2 regions of the Metabacillus sp. Hm71 genome follow, and region 2 is predicted to be linked to the other one. Evidence: riboswitches for the same ligand, from Rfam matches in the RefSeq annotation. Region 2 holds a riboswitch; the other holds the start of a gene.
What was found. Region 2 has a riboswitch for lysine ahead of dapA (4-hydroxy-tetrahydrodipicolinate synthase). Riboswitches for the same ligand answer to the same signal wherever they lie in the genome.

Region 1 (7,923 bases), 1.2 Mb from region 2:
TGTTGGATGGGCATTAAACAAACGTACTTGTGATAATGGAGCAGGTCCAATGAAATTAGATTTGCTATTTACGTTAGGACATGCCTCTAAACACACACCACAAGTCATACATTTTGAAAGTTCATAAGCCCATTGACGTTTTTTCTCAGGCATTCGTGGTCCTGGACCTAAATCATACGTACCATCAATTGGTATCCATGCTTTAACCTTCTTAAGTGAATCAAACATACGCTTACGATCCACTTGCAGATCACGTACAACAGGGAATGTACGCATTGGCTCAAGACGGATCGGCTGTTCAAGCTGATCAACAAGAGCCGTACATGATTGTCGCGGCTTCCCATTGATGACCATTGAACAAGCACCACATACCTCTTCTAGGCAGTTCATATCCCAGTTAATAGGTGTTGTTTTCTTCCCTTCCGCATTAACGGGATTTCGGCGAATTTCCATTAAAGCTGAAATTACGTTCATATTCGGACGATATGGTATTTCAAATTTTTCTTGATAAGGGGCAGCATCAGGTGATTCTTGACGAGTAATAATAAATTGAACGACCTTATTCTCACTCATTATTTATCCCCCTTTTTACTTTTAGAATAATCACGTTTACGTGGCTTGATGAGTGATACATCTACATCTTCGTATTTAAACTCAGGTGCTGTACGGTCTCCTGTGTAGCTAGCCATTGTTGTTTTTAACCATTCTTCATCATTGCGATCCGGGAATTCAGGTTTGTAATGTGCTCCGCGACTTTCATTACGATTGTAAGCACCAAGTGTTACGACACGTGATAATTGAAGCATGTTTTTCAATTGACGGGTAAATGTTGCCCCTTGGTTGCTCCATTTTGCCGTATCGTTAATATTGATGTTATCAAAACGTTCAATAAGTTCTTGAATTTTCTCATCTGTTTTAAGAAGTTTATCATTATGTCTTACAACGGTTACGTTATCTGTCATCCATTCTCCTAATTCCTTATGAAGAACGTATGCATTTTCACTGCCATCTAAGCTCATGATACTATTCCATTTTTCCTCTTCCTGTTTCACATAACCATCAAACACTGTAGACGAAAGATCCTCAGCACTCTTTTCAATGCCATTAATATACTTAACAGCATTAGGACCTGCAACCATACCGCCATAAATGGCAGATAATAAAGAGTTCGCTCCTAAACGATTCGCTCCATGCATAGAGTAATCACATTCACCAGCAGCGAATAAACCAGGAATATTTGTCATTTGGTCATAGTCCACCCATAATCCACCCATTGAATAATGGACCGCAGGGAAAATCTTCATTGGTACTTTACGTGGATCGTCACCCATGAATTTCTCATAGATTTCAATAATTCCGCCCAATTTAATATCAAGTTCTTTAGGATCTTTATGCGATAAATCTAAGTACACCATATTTTCGCCGTTGATTCCAAGCTTCTGTTCTACACAAACATCAAAGATTTCACGTGTAGCGATATCACGAGGAACAAGGTTTCCATATGCAGGATATTTTTCTTCAAGGAAATACCATGGTTTACCATCTTTATACGTCCAGACTCGTCCACCTTCACCACGTGCTGACTCACTCATTAGACGAAGCTTATCATCTCCCGGGATAGCAGTTGGATGGATTTGAATAAACTCACCATTCGCATAGTAAACACCTTGCTGATATACAATCGATGCAGCAGATCCTGTATTAATGACTGAGTTTGTTGATTTACCAAAGATAATTCCAGGGCCACCTGTTGCCATAATAACGGCATCTGAACGGAATGATTCAATTTTCATTGAAGTAAGATTTTGCGCGGTAATTCCACGGCACACGCCTTCATCATCAATGACGGCACCTAAAAACTCCCAGCCTTCATACTTGGTTACAAGACCGGCAACCTCATAACGTCTAACCTGTTCATCCAATGCATAAAGCAGCTGTTGACCAGTTGTTGCACCAGCAAATGCTGTACGATGGTGCTGTGTTCCGCCAAAACGTCTAAAATCTAGTAATCCCTCAGGAGTACGATTAAACATAACACCCATTCGGTCTAATAGGTGAATAATAGCAGGAGCAGCTTCGGTCATCGCTTTAACTGGCGGCTGGTTCGCCAAAAAGTCTCCACCGTATACAGTGTCATCAAAATGCTCCCAAGGTGAATCTCCTTCACCCTTCGTATTAACTGCACCGTTTATTCCCCCCTGTGCACACACAGAGTGAGAACGTTTAACTGGTACTAATGAAAATAAATCTACTTGAACTCCGGCTTCAGCGGCCTTAATAGTAGCCATTAAACCGGCTAATCCGCCTCCGACAACGATTATTTTACTTTTGCTCATTAAGCCCACTCCTTTTAATAGCTATTGCTAAAAATTACACGAATGCAAATATTGCTCGAACTCCCACGATTGATAGCGCTAAAAAGATCGCCAGCGTAACATAAGTGGAAATAACTTGTGAGCGAGGAGTAACAGTAATTCCCCAGCTAACAGCAAATGACCATAATCCGTTAGCAAAGTGGAATATGGTTGAAATAACTCCAATTAAGTAGAATGCTAGCATAAAAGGACTGCTTAAAATGGAAGCCATCATATCATAGTTTACTTCCGCTCCAAAAGCAGCAGCTATTCTTGTTTCCCAAACATGCCATGCAACAAAAATAAAGGTAATAATACCTGTTACACGCTGAAGCATGAATAGCCAGTTGCGCAGAAAACCATAATTGCTTACATTGTTTTTAGCTGTAAAAGCGATGTAAACTCCGTAAATTGCATGGTATAAAAGCGGAAGGAAAATAACAAAAATTTCCAACAGATACCTAAAAGGAAGCATCTCCATAAAATGAGCTGCCTCGTTAAATGCCTCTGCACCTCTTGTTGCAAAGTGATTGACAACAAGGTGCTGAACTAAAAAGAGGCCTACAGGAATTACTCCTAGCAATGAGTGCAGTCTGCGATTCACAAACTCTCTGTTTCCAGCCATTAAACTTACCCCCTAGTTTCAATAATGCTCCTACAAATTTTTAAACCTACGCCTTCAAGTTCACCCATTAATCTTTTCCTGATAAAGTTAAACTTTAATCAATTTAAATACGAATGACCATATGAAAAAAATAATGAGCGTAAACAGGCAGACAATATATGTACCCTCTGCCAGCTATTCAGATTAAATGTGACAAATACATTTTACTCCCATAAAGTAAGAGCGTCAAGAAAACGTGTTCATAAATTCTAATTTTTCGACAAATCTTATCGTATTTAATTTTATTTTATCAATATAGTGGTCCTCCAACAACATTCTCTATGTAAATACAAGAAATTATAAAGTTTGGGCTCCCGGTAAGGAGATAACGAAAATTGATTTATCCCTCCCCTTCTAAACTTAATCTATCAAAAATAGATTTTGCCGCTTTTTTATTTGAAACAAACCTATTTTACTTAATATTACATGTTTTTCAGTACAGAACTTGTTATATAATAAGCTTAGAAAGAGGGGAATACCGTGAATAAACAATTAGAACTCGTAAAAATGGAAGAATTAAAAGAAATTCAGGTACCAGCATTTAGTTTGGAATTGTTAAGAGACGTGCTGCTTCCAGATATTCTTGGACAAGATCATCAGCAAATGCTCTATTGGGCTGGAAAAGGAATTGCTCGTAAATATCCCGTACAATCAATCGAAGAGCTCGCAGACTTTTTTGAAGCGGCAGGTTGGGGAAATCTCACTTTACTACATAATAAAAAAAATGAAGTTGAATTTGAGTTAAGTGGAGAGCTCGTTTCAATTAGACTAAATAAAACAGATGATTGTACGTTTCAGCTGGAAGCTGGTTTTATAGCCGAACAGTTGCAATTGATGAACAAATACATCACTGAGACCTATGAACAAATCAAAAAACGTGCGGGCAAAGTTATGTTTATCGCACAATGGGACCAAAAAGATTTGCTTGATGAGGTCACCATCGGAAAACGCAGCAAACGTAAACTTTAAATGCAGTATGATGCTGTCTCAAAATGAGTCATGCCATTTTGAGACAGCCCTAATTTGGTTATACCCTTGCTGTTACTTTTGAAAGGTCAAAGGCGCTGTGAAGAATATCTACCGCTGTTACCATATGCTCACCGGAAATGACTGTAGATACTTTAATCTCAGATGTGCTAACCATTTTCACTTCAATTTCTTGTTCAGCTAGGACAGCGAACATTTCAGCAGCAACTCCAGGATTTGAAACCATTCCTGAACCGACAATGGATACTTTAGCAAGACCTGATTCAGATTCAATTCGTTCATATTTTAACTCAGACTTATGTTGCTCAAGAATAGAAATCGTATCCTCAAGATCGCCTGTTTTAATCGAAAATGAAATCGTTGTTTTATTGTCACTTGTCGTATTCTGAATGATAATATCTACATTCAAACCATGCTTCGCTAATGTTGAAAAAATCGTAGATAGTGTTGTTAATTCATTTGGCAGTCCTAAAACTGACACTCTTGTTACTTGATCCTCAAACGCAATCCCTCTTACAATTAGGTTTTCCTCCATTTTTGCTTCCTCCTCTATGATCGTTCCTCGTTCATTTTCCATGCTTGAACGAACCTCTAATGGAATATTGTAATTTTTCGCAAACTCAACCGCACGCGGATGTAAAACTCCCGCACCTAAATTTGCCAACTCTAGCATTTCATCATATGAGATTGCGTCAAGCTTTCTGGCACCTTTTACATATCGTGGATCTGTTGTATATACACCTGTTACATCCGTGTATATATCGCATTGATCCGCTTTTAAAGCAGCTGCTAGTGCTACTGCTGTTGTATCAGAACCGCCTCTGCCTAAAGTGGTAATTTGCAAAGTATTTGATGCGCCTTGGAAGCCGGCCACTACTACAATTTTCCCTGCAGTCAATTCCTTTTTTATGACATCTGGATTGATATTGGTTATTCTTGCATTTCCATGGCGTTCTTCTGTTTCAATTCCTGCCTGCCATCCTGTAAAAGAAATCGCCTCATATCCTTCTTCCAATAATGCCATTGCTAATAAAGAAATGGTCACTTGTTCACCTGTAGTGAGTAGCATATCCATTTCCCGCTTACTAGGTTTTGCCGAAATTTGGTTTGCCAGATCGACAAGCTGATCTGTAGATTTCCCCATCGCTGAGACGACAACCACTACATCGTTTCCTTTTTCTTTTTCTTGAATGACACGGTTAGCTACATTGAGAATTCTTTCAACAGAGCCAACAGAAGTACCACCAAATTTTTGAACAATAATACCCAAAATTACCTCACCCTTCTGTTTTTTTTCAATGATCGGATTATGTCTGCTAGAAGGTTAGAGCCATAAAATGATTTTTTACAAACAAAAAAGCAATGAGACAAAAACATCCCATTGCTAACTAAACGAAAAAAATTCGTCTTTATACAATGAGATAGCTCTCCAAGAAATCCCTTTCTTGACAATTTTACATCTATTAAATGTAAAACCAGCAAGTAAAGCAAATGGTGCCTTACTCACTTCGGCGAACATCCCCTTTTACCAGCTGTCATTGGAGACCATTCCTCCTCAACCTGGTTACTCTTGAAGTTCGCACCTCTACCATCATTTAACAAACTAACGATCATAGTATGAAATTACTTATTACATTACCAAACTTTTTTTAAAAACGCAAGCATCATTCATTCCCTACTCTTTTAAGGCTTCAATGATTTGCATAGCAATGCTTTCAGGCATACCGGCTTCCCTAAACTCTTCAACGCCAGCTTCCTTCATTTTTTTTAAGGAACCAAAATGCTTTAGCAGTGCTTTCTTTCTTTTTTCCCCTACACCAGGTATATCATCTAAAACGGAATGGAAGGCATTTTTCCCACGTATCTGACGATGAAAGGTGATCGCAAAGCGATGGACTTCATCTTGAATTCTTTGCAGTAGATAAAATTCCTGACTATTTCTTTCAAGTTGAATCATTTCAGGCGGGGAGCCGATGATCAGCTCTGATGTGCGATGCTTATCATCTTTCACTAAACCTGCAATGGGAATATCAATCCCCAGCTCGTTTTCTAATACATCTTGAGCCGCAGCTAAGTGTCCTTTCCCCCCATCAATAATCACTAAATCTGGTAAAGGAAGCTCTTCTTTTAGAACACGGCTATAACGCCGTCTTACAACCTCTCTCATCGATTCATAGTCATCAGGGCCTTTAACACCTTTAATTTTATATTTACGATAATGCTTTTTGGATGGCTTACCATCTTCAAATACAACCATTGCTGAAACAGGGTCTGCTCCTTGTATATTTGAGTTATCAAAGGCTTCTATACGGTGGGGGGTATGAATACCCAGCTTATCCCCAAGATTTTCGACAGCTTTAATCGTTCTCTCCTCATCTCTTTCGATTAGCTGAAACTTTTCTTTTAATGCTATTTTTGCATTCTTATGTGCCAATAAAATTAAATCTTTCTTTTGGCCGCGCTTCGGTTGGAGTGTTTTTACATCCAATAGCTGTTCAACAACATCCACTTCAATACTATCTGGCAGTAAAATTTCCTTTGGCACAAAATGATTGGCCTTTGAATAAAATTGTCCTAAAAAGGTTAAAAACTCCTGTTCTGGGCTGTCATAAATCGGAAACATGGAAACATCACGTTCAATTAGTTTACCTTGACGAATAAAAAAGACTTGCACACACATCCAGCCTTTATCATAAGCATAGCCGAATACATCGCGGTCCACATGGTCATTTAACGTCATTTTTTGCTTTTCCATTGTTGCTTCTATATGCAGGATTTGGTCCCGATATTCTTTTGCTCGCTCAAATTCTAATTCCTCAGAAGCCTTCACCATTTTTTCAGTTAAATCTTCTTTTATTTTTTTATATCCGCCATTTAAAAACTTAGTAATTTCCTCAACCATTTGCCGGTTTGTTTCTTCTGATACATCATTTACACAGGGTGCAAGACATTGTCCCATATGATAATAAAGGCAAACACGATCAGGCAGTGTTGAGCATTTTCTTAACGGGTACAGTCGATCCAGCAATTTTATCGTCTCACGGGCAGATTGTACATTGGGATATGGTCCGAAATACTTCCCTTTATTTCTTTTTACTTTTCTAGTGACAAGTAAACGCGGATGACGTTCATTTGTAATTTGAATAAACGGATATGTTTTATCATCCTTCAACATTACATTATATTTTGGATCATATTTTTTAATGAGATTTAACTCCAGTATCAGGGCTTCTAAGTTAGAGGAAGTGACAATATATTCAAAATCAACAATTTCATTGACTAAACGCAGTGTTTTTCCATCATGGGAACCTGTAAAATAAGAACGAACCCGGTTCTTAAGCACTTTTGCCTTACCGACATAAATAACGGTTCCTTGGCGATCCTTCATGATATAGCAGCCTGGCTGATCAGGAAGAAGTGCAAGCTTTTCCTTTATTTGTTCCTTCACTAGCAAACACTCTCCTAACTATTTTGTTTAAGACTTTTACTTCTCTTAAATAGGCAGTAATCCCCCAGTATAATGATAATTTACCATGGCGGATTACTGCCTATTTGTTGTTACAACTATTTTATCATGTCTCCTCTCATTCGTCCTATGTTAAATAGTCGAATTACGAGTAATGATTTCCTAAGGAATAAAAAAAAGGACTGACAAAAGTCAATCCTCATTTTTATACATGCTTGTTTAAAACTTCAGCTAATGCTTCTTTTGGTTGGTAGCCAACGGCTTTGTCAACTACTTCTCCGTTTTTTAAGACAAGTAAAGTCGGGATGCTCATTACGCCGAATTTACCTGCAGTTTCTTGGTTTTCGTCGACATCAACTTTTACGATTTTCACTTTATCTCCCATATCTGAATCAAGTTCTTCAAGAACCGGAGCAATCATCTTACAAGGTCCGCACCATGGTGCCCAGAAG
Region 2 (7,923 bases):
ATGGCCGTGTACTTTGAATATTTTTACAACGATCCTGCTTTAAACGAGCTAACCTTACATGGCGGTGCCCCCGTTATCATCGGAGATAAATGGGCTGCTACCCAATGGATGAGAAGAAAAAAAGTAAACTAAAAATAAGCTGATATACATTAGTTGGTCATTTTGTTCAAAAAAATCATTCATCTTAGGAACCAGTTATCATTTCACTTTTACAGCAAATAGAAATCGCTTACAACGAAGATTGTGAAACATTCTAGAAATTTCTCATTTTTTGCTGCCATTGTAATAGAACCATGCCTATTTAGATGGATTCCTGTTGACAATACTTGCCTTGATAAATATACTGAATGTGTAAGTAAAAAAGTGGAAAGGAACGGTACTAAGCGGATGTGGATTTAATCTTATTTAAAAGGGATAACACTCATATGATTTTGAAAATGAGAACCTGGAGAAATAGGATTAGTCTGTCCATAGAAGCTATCATGACGTGCCGTTTAAAATACAAGTTAACACAAATTCTGTCTTTGTGTCTATAACTGTACTCTTTAAGCGTTTGCATATTATTTGATATGGGATTAGATATTAGCCTCTCCAGGATTCTTGGAGAGGCTTTTTTAATTTCTAAAAACCTCTCAATGAAAAACAAAAAGAGGTGATCTGCATGACTCCTGTTATACAAGGTAAAAGCCTGCAGAAAAGTTTTGGAGAACGAGAAATCCTAAAGGATGTTAGCTTTGACATACGAAAAGGTGAAAAAATTGGTCTCGTCGGCTGGAATGGTGCGGGGAAATCAACATTTGTAAAAATTCTTATGCACATGATTGAGCCTGACAAAGGTTCAGTCACAATGTGGCCAACCGATTTGAAAATTGGCTATTTGCCTCAATCAACAGATTATTCATTGTCGATTGATTCTGAACTATTCAATAATGGAGAGAAACTGATGGAAACAAGCAAGCAGCTTGGTTTGCCGAAAGATCGATGGGACAAAGAAGATCTGCACCACTTAAGCGGGGGAGAAAAGCTTAAATTGTCCTTAGCAAAAATTTGGGCAAATTCCCCAGAGTTTTTAATCTTAGATGAACCGACAAATCACTTGGATATGCAAGGGGTAAACTGGCTGATTGAAGAAGTAAGAGACTATTCAGGTGCTGCCATCATTATTTCACATGATCGTTACTTTTTAGACGAAACAGTATCAAAAATATATGAACTAGAAGCAGGTAAGTTAACGGTATATGACGGAAATTATACGTCCTATCGAAACGAAAAGCAAAGAAGGTATGAACAGGAAAAACGTGATTATGAAAAACAACAACGTAAAGTTGAGATGATTGAAAAGCAGATGACCACCTTAAAAGACTGGTCAGCAAAAGCCCATCGTCAAGCGGGAAAAGGGAGGTCAAATGCTGAAAATCGTCAGATGGGATTACGGGAATTCGAACGAGCGAAGGCAAAGAAAAAAGATAATCAAATAAAATCAAAGCTGAAGCGCTTAAATCTAGAGTTGTCAAAACATGAGGTGACAAAGCCAAAAGAAGAGAAATCCGTCTCTTTTCAATTTGAATCAGCTCCTAAACACGGAAAAAGGATTCTTGAAGCAAAAGGAATCAAAAAACAGTTTGGTGATCGAGTGCTGTTTGATAAAAGCCACTTTTATGTAAAGCATGGCGAAAGGATCGGCTTGCTAGGATCTAATGGAGCAGGGAAAACGACGTTTATCAAAATCCTGCTTGAGGAAGAAACCCTTACGAAAGGCACGCTTTGGATAAGCGAATCGACGAAAGTGGCTTATCTTTCGCAGGATGTAAGTGACCTACCTGGTGAAAAAACACCATTACAATATCTTGATCTTAAAGGTCGACAACAGGAAACGAAAGCCAGAACGCTTTTTGCCAATATGGGCATTCAGCAAGAAATCCTTGAAAAAACGATTTCTCAATTGAGTCTTGGTGAACGGACACGAATCAAGCTTATCTATATGATTCTGATGGAATATGACCTGCTAATTTTAGATGAACCCACAAACCATTTAGATTTGCCAAGCAGGGAAGAGCTGGAAAGAACCCTCAGTACGTATACTGGCACACTTTTGATCGTTTCACATGACAGGTACTTGATTGAAAAACTGTGTACGAAATTATTAATAATTGACAATTATAAAATTCAACAAATTGAAATGGGATTAAAGGAGTATAAAGAACGAAAAAAGAACAAGTATACACGAAAAGAACAAAATGTACACGAAGAATTGGCACTCATTGAAACAAAAATCACAGAGCTACTAGGAAAAATCGGTTATCTGTCGGCGGGTACTGAAGAATATGACCGAATAGATAAAGAACTAGTGACGTATATGGATAGAAAGCGAAATTTGCAGAGCATGTTATGACTTTCTAAAATGAAAGGGGAATCGATACATGATTCCCCATTTTAGCTCAATACTACTCTTAAAAAGTGCAATACATGTATCCTCACTAGCACGAGGATACTAATGGAAGGAAGGGAGGGATTATTCGAATGAAAAAACAAGGAATTCCAGAGCAGCAAATCAACTTTACAGGTAATGTGGATCAAGCTCTTGACGAAACGATGAATACGAAGCAACATGCTCAAAAGAAACAAACTGATCAGAAGCAGCAAAATCGATAAGCTGGTAACTTGTGATAAATATTACATGTGACCCATAATGGAAATCCATATCATAGCAATGGATTTCCTTTTTATTTTCCGTTCGGATAAAAATACTAATCATAAAACGTATGGTAAAAAAATGAATGGAAATAGGACACTGCTACTAAGTGTCTACTCGCTTATCACCTTGATAAGCTATTAACCGACCTGAAAATTCAAGTATGAAATCAACCAAAATTCAAAAAATAACAATAGAAATTAAATATTGTACGAGCTTCAATCATACACGGAGGACCCGATGAAAAAATATCTATACACTATATTACTAACCCTCTCATTTTTTACTTTATTTGGCTTCAATGCTTTTAACCGTACAATAGACAATCAACAAAAAAATAAAAACCTAGCAAATATTGATTTAAAAACTAGCCAATCCTCCCAACAAGTCAATCAACAATATCAAGCCTCAAAAACTTATAACGACAATGAACAGGGCCTTTCAAAAAATTATCATGGCCATATCGAACGACGTCCCGAGCTGCCACTCAATCGCAATAAAGAGAAAGAAAACCCGCAATACAAGCAAATCCAGCTACTTGGGATTAATGATTTGCACGGTCAATTAAATGTCACCAGACAAGTCAATGGCAAGCCTGCAGGACGTGCGGATTATCTTGCAGCCTATTTATTGCAGCGTGCTCACGAAAATAAAAACACATTATTCGTACATGTTGGTGATATGATTGGAGCCAGTCCGCCGATTTCCTTATTACTGCAGGATGAGCCAACAATTGAATTTTTAAATACAATAAACATTACAATTGGAACAGTTGGAAATCATGAATTTGATAAAGGAATAACAGAGCTGCTGCGGCTGATTAATGGAAGAAAACATGAAGCAACAGGGGATTTTGCTGGTTCTCAATTTCCGTGGGTAGCGGCAAATGTGATTGATAAAAAAACAGGTAAAACCATTCTCCCTCCATATAAAATTTTAAAAAACAATGGGATGAAGCTTGGATTTATCGGAGTTGTAACAACAGACACGCCAAGCTTAGTTGTACCAAGCGGTGTGGAAGGAATTACATTTCTTGATGAAGCAGAATCCATAAACAAGGCTGCTGCAGAGTTAAAAGAACAAGGTGTTAAAGCAATTATCGTCCTTGCACATAACCCTGGAACATCAAAGGATAATGGCGAGCAAGCAACAGGAGAAATCGTTAATATAGCAAAAACGGTTGATGATGAAGTCGATATTATTTTTGGCGGTCATAATCATGCCTATTTAAATGCTTTTGTTGATGGAAAACTATTGGTTCAATCTTATTCATATGGTACAGCTTTTTCTGATGTTGATATTGAAATAGATCCGCAAACAGGTGACATTGTTGGGAAGCGATCTGAAATTGTTACGGTTTACCAAGAAGGGATCTCGCCACACCCTGAGACAAAGCAGATGATTGAGAAATATGAAGAGAAAATAGAACCGATTGTAAGTCGTGTCATCGGGACAGCTGAAACTTCGATCACAGCTGCGCAAAATGAAAACGGCGAATCTGCATTGGGCAATTTCATTGCAGATGCCCAGCGCGAGGCAATGAAGGCGGATATTGCATTAATGAACCCAGGAGGAATCAGGGCAGACTTGGATGCTGGAGAAGTGACATGGGGGCAATTATATGTTGTCCAACCCTTTAAAAACAATTTAATTAAAATGAGTTTAACAGGGCAACAAATTCAAAAGATATTGAATCAACAATGGCAAGCAAGCAGGACGAAAATGCTCCAAATCTCTGGGTTCACGTATACTTGGGATGCGAACCAGCCTGCAGGAGCTAAAATCATTTCCATGCAGCTGCCTGATAGATCAGATATGGATCCCAACAAAAGCTACACAGTTGTTGCCAATGCTTTCTTAGCTGGAGGAGGGGACAACTTTACAGGCTTCCGTAAAGGGAAAAATCGAAAAACTGGAGCAGTTGATGTAGATGCACTTGTTGATTATATCAAATCAATGAAACATCCGTTTGTTGCACAAATCGAGGGGAGAATTCAACAAATTAACTAATAGAGGGTGAATTATTTCACCCTCTACATCCTACTTTACAATCGTCACCAATTTACTAGCTTCTAATGTCTCTATCAGCACTGCTTTTTCACCATTGTTCAAAGGAATCATGGGTAAGCGAACCCCGCCAACATTGACACCAATCATATTTAATGCCTCTTTGACCGGCGTTGGGTTTGGCGCTGCAAATAATGCGTTCATAACCGGGAGCAGCTTGCGATGCAAGGATGCCGCTTGCTGAACATCACCATTTTTAAAATGATTGATCATTTCCTGCATCTCATTGCCGATGATGTGGGAAGCAACCGAGACAATACCAGTTCCGCCGATGGATAAAACAGGAAGCGTTAAGCCGTCATCTCCACTATACAGCGTAAAATTTTCAGGAGTTTTGCTAATGATCTCTGCCATCGCATCTAAATCACCGCTCGCTTCCTTTATTGAGACAATATTATCAATGTTAGAAAGAAGAACAATGGTATCAACAGACAGATTCACTACACTTCGTCCAGGAATATTATAAAGCATGACCGGCAAGGATGTTGCTTCAGCAATTGCTTTGAAATGTTGGTACAATCCTTCCTGTGATGGCTTGTTATAATAAGGAGTCACAAGCATAATCCCATCGACTCCTGCTTCCTCCGCAAGTCTCGTTAAGCTGATCGATGCCTTCGTATTATTAGATCCAGTTCCTGCGATTACCGGCACTTTTTTATTTACGACCTTTACAACAAACTTGAAAAACTCGACTTTTTCCTCGGTTGTTAACGTAGGTGACTCACCAGTTGTACCTGTTATCACAAGTCCATCAGTTCCATTTTCAATTAAATAATTAACTAATTGTTCTGTTGCGTTAAAATCTACCTCGCCATTTTGATCAAACGGGGTAACCATTGCTGTTAGTACTTGCCCGAAATTCATAGCTTCACACCCTTTATCGTATTTTTATAAGGATAGGTGTTTAGAGCCATTCAAAAAGAAACGCAAAAAAGCAGCAACGAGGGGAATCGCTGCTGCAGTAGAGACAATATCAAGAAATATCGTTTCCGTGCGTAAGATAGCCCTCCATATAGTGACCTATATGACAGTTCTGTATTTATTCAATAACAGAACCAGCTTCAAGAACATGAGATTCTTTCTGCTTCGGCAAATTCCCCTTTCCACAATCATCACAGGATCTCATTCTCCTCAGAATGTGTACTCATGAACTTTGCACCTCTATCCTCACTTCAAAAAGTATTGAAATAAGAAAAATTTAATTATTGGTAATATATCATGAACTTCCTTCTCTTACAAGGATTTTCTGTTAAGAAGTCCATAATAATTGTAAAAGAATAGTAAAGAGTTAAACGAAAGGAAGAGATCATAAGGGCTCCGTAGTGTGCATATTTCCAAGGAGTTAAACCTTTGTTTTGTCAGGATGAATCAGGTAAGATGGTGATAAAGTCTATTAAGCAATGAATAAAACAAATACATATAAAGGGGGCTATTAGTGGAGATAGGAATAGGTACTTGCTCGAGTTATTATTAAAAATTCGTGAATCTGAAAAAGTGACCTGGAAAGGCGGGCATCGCCCGGCCATTTAAAATTTAGGCGTGTACCCGCGGCCTGTTCAACATCCTCTTCCCGTATGGATCGGCAGCGGCGGTAATACGGAATCAATTATCCGTACAGGTCTCTTAGGATTGCCGTTAGTTCTTGCCATTATCTGACCGGCACAGTTTGCGCCGCTCGTCCAGCTTTATAAAAAGGCCGCTAAACACGCTGGGCATGAGCCATCAAAGCTCCCAGTAGCATCTCATTCACATGGCTTCATGGCCGAGGACACTGAAACAGCTGCCGACAAGTTTTTCCCGTCGACCCAGCAGGTCATGAACATATTAGGAAAAGAGCGCGGGTGGGGGCAATATGACCGCTCAAGCTTTGAGGCCGCTCGTAGCTTTGATGGAGCGTTGTATGTAGGCGACCCAAAGACGGTTGCCGTTGCCGCTAAAATCATTCACCTTCGCAAAAACGTAGGGATCACACGCATTATGCTGCATGTACCCGTTGGCTCGATGCCGCATAATGAAGTGATGAGAGCAATCGAGCTATTAGGAAAAAAAGTTGCGCCAATCGTACGTAAAGAAATTTCCAAGCGGAAAGAAGAGAGCATCGAGAAATTTTAAGAGATTATATTTTTGACATAAAGGTATAAACCATTCAAATTAGGGTAACCACTTTGATGTTTTTATTACATAGAAAGAGAGCGGATGAACATATGAACAATATCACAACCTTTACTATTAACAAACCTGCTAATGAAGTATTTGAAGCCTTCGTCGACCCTTCAAAAATTGGTAACTTTTGGTTCTCAGCAAGCTCTGAAAGATGGGAGCCAGGTAAAACCATTACTTTGGTCTATGATATTTATCAAGCAGAAGCACAAATAGACATTGTTGCGGTTGAGGAAAATAAACAAATCGTGTTCAAGTGGGGACAGGCTGAGGAGGAACATGTTGTTACAATATTACTGAATGAGATCGATCATTCAAGAACCATAATTGAAATTACAGAAGAAGGGTTTAATGAAAATGACCCAGAGTTACTGCAAAAGATGCTAGATAATAAAGAAGGCTGGGTATTTATGCTGACTTGTTTAAAGGGGTATTTAGAATTTGGAGTGTCTGGATTAAGATCAGGATTAGCTAAATAATCACAAATATTGGACCTGTTTATTTGATGAGAAAAAAAGACTTATGTAAGTCTCTGAGGATTGTGAAAGAAATTTTGAATTTGATCAGCAGTTATGCCAATTTCTAATGCTTGTAAAATTAATTCTACCCATTCTTCATCAAGACTTTCATATGTACGCATAGATAGATTCTCCTAACCTTCTTTAAGGACTAAGTTCTTAATCATTATTATTAAGTACTAGCAAAAAAAGATCAATATTTTTTGTTCGACAAAAAATATTGATCTTTTTTAATAGGTCATTACATGATTCGGCAATCCCTAATCAGCTGGTTCTTCCAAACTTTCATTTCAATCGTTTTGAGTATGGATTCCTCCCTATGTTAAGTTTTTAAAACCCTTCACTCATTCCTTTTCCAAACAACCTCTTAAAAGAATATTTTCGTTATAACCTCTGACAACGGCAGGATGTTTTGCCTTGTATATCAGCGCTATTTCTTTTGCAAGAAGGATTGTTTCCTAAATAAAGAAAGAATCACTTCATACC

Region 1: it holds a riboswitch for lysine, as region 2 does, so the genes downstream of both, ACSVDH_RS20860 (aspartate kinase) here and dapA (4-hydroxy-tetrahydrodipicolinate synthase) in region 2, are expected to answer to the same signal.

The regions. Positions count from the first base shown of each region.
Region 1 is NZ_CM200278.1:4,200,705-4,208,627, forward strand. It holds gene sdhB (succinate dehydrogenase iron-sulfur subunit) at 1-573, opposite strand, end outside; gene sdhA (succinate dehydrogenase flavoprotein subunit) at 573-2,336, opposite strand; gene ACSVDH_RS20850 (succinate dehydrogenase cytochrome b558 subunit) at 2,371-2,979, opposite strand; gene ACSVDH_RS20855 (YslB family protein) at 3,526-3,987, shown strand; gene ACSVDH_RS20860 (aspartate kinase) at 4,046-5,275, opposite strand; lysine riboswitch at 5,420-5,601, opposite strand; gene uvrC (excinuclease ABC subunit UvrC) at 5,681-7,453, opposite strand; gene trxA (thioredoxin) at 7,677-7,923, opposite strand, start outside.
Region 2 is NZ_CM200278.1:2,977,040-2,984,962, reverse strand. It holds gene ACSVDH_RS14480 (2OG-Fe(II) oxygenase) at 1-132, shown strand, start outside; gene abc-f (ribosomal protection-like ABC-F family protein) at 662-2,392, shown strand; gene ACSVDH_RS14470 (hypothetical protein) at 2,521-2,652, shown strand; gene ACSVDH_RS14465 (bifunctional metallophosphatase/5'-nucleotidase) at 2,933-4,702, shown strand; gene dapA (4-hydroxy-tetrahydrodipicolinate synthase) at 4,733-5,623, opposite strand; lysine riboswitch at 5,753-5,931, opposite strand; partial or broken gene ACSVDH_RS14455 (LLM class flavin-dependent oxidoreductase) at 6,218-6,871, shown strand; gene ACSVDH_RS14450 (SRPBCC family protein) at 6,964-7,398, shown strand; gene ACSVDH_RS14445 (anti-repressor SinI family protein) at 7,440-7,559, opposite strand.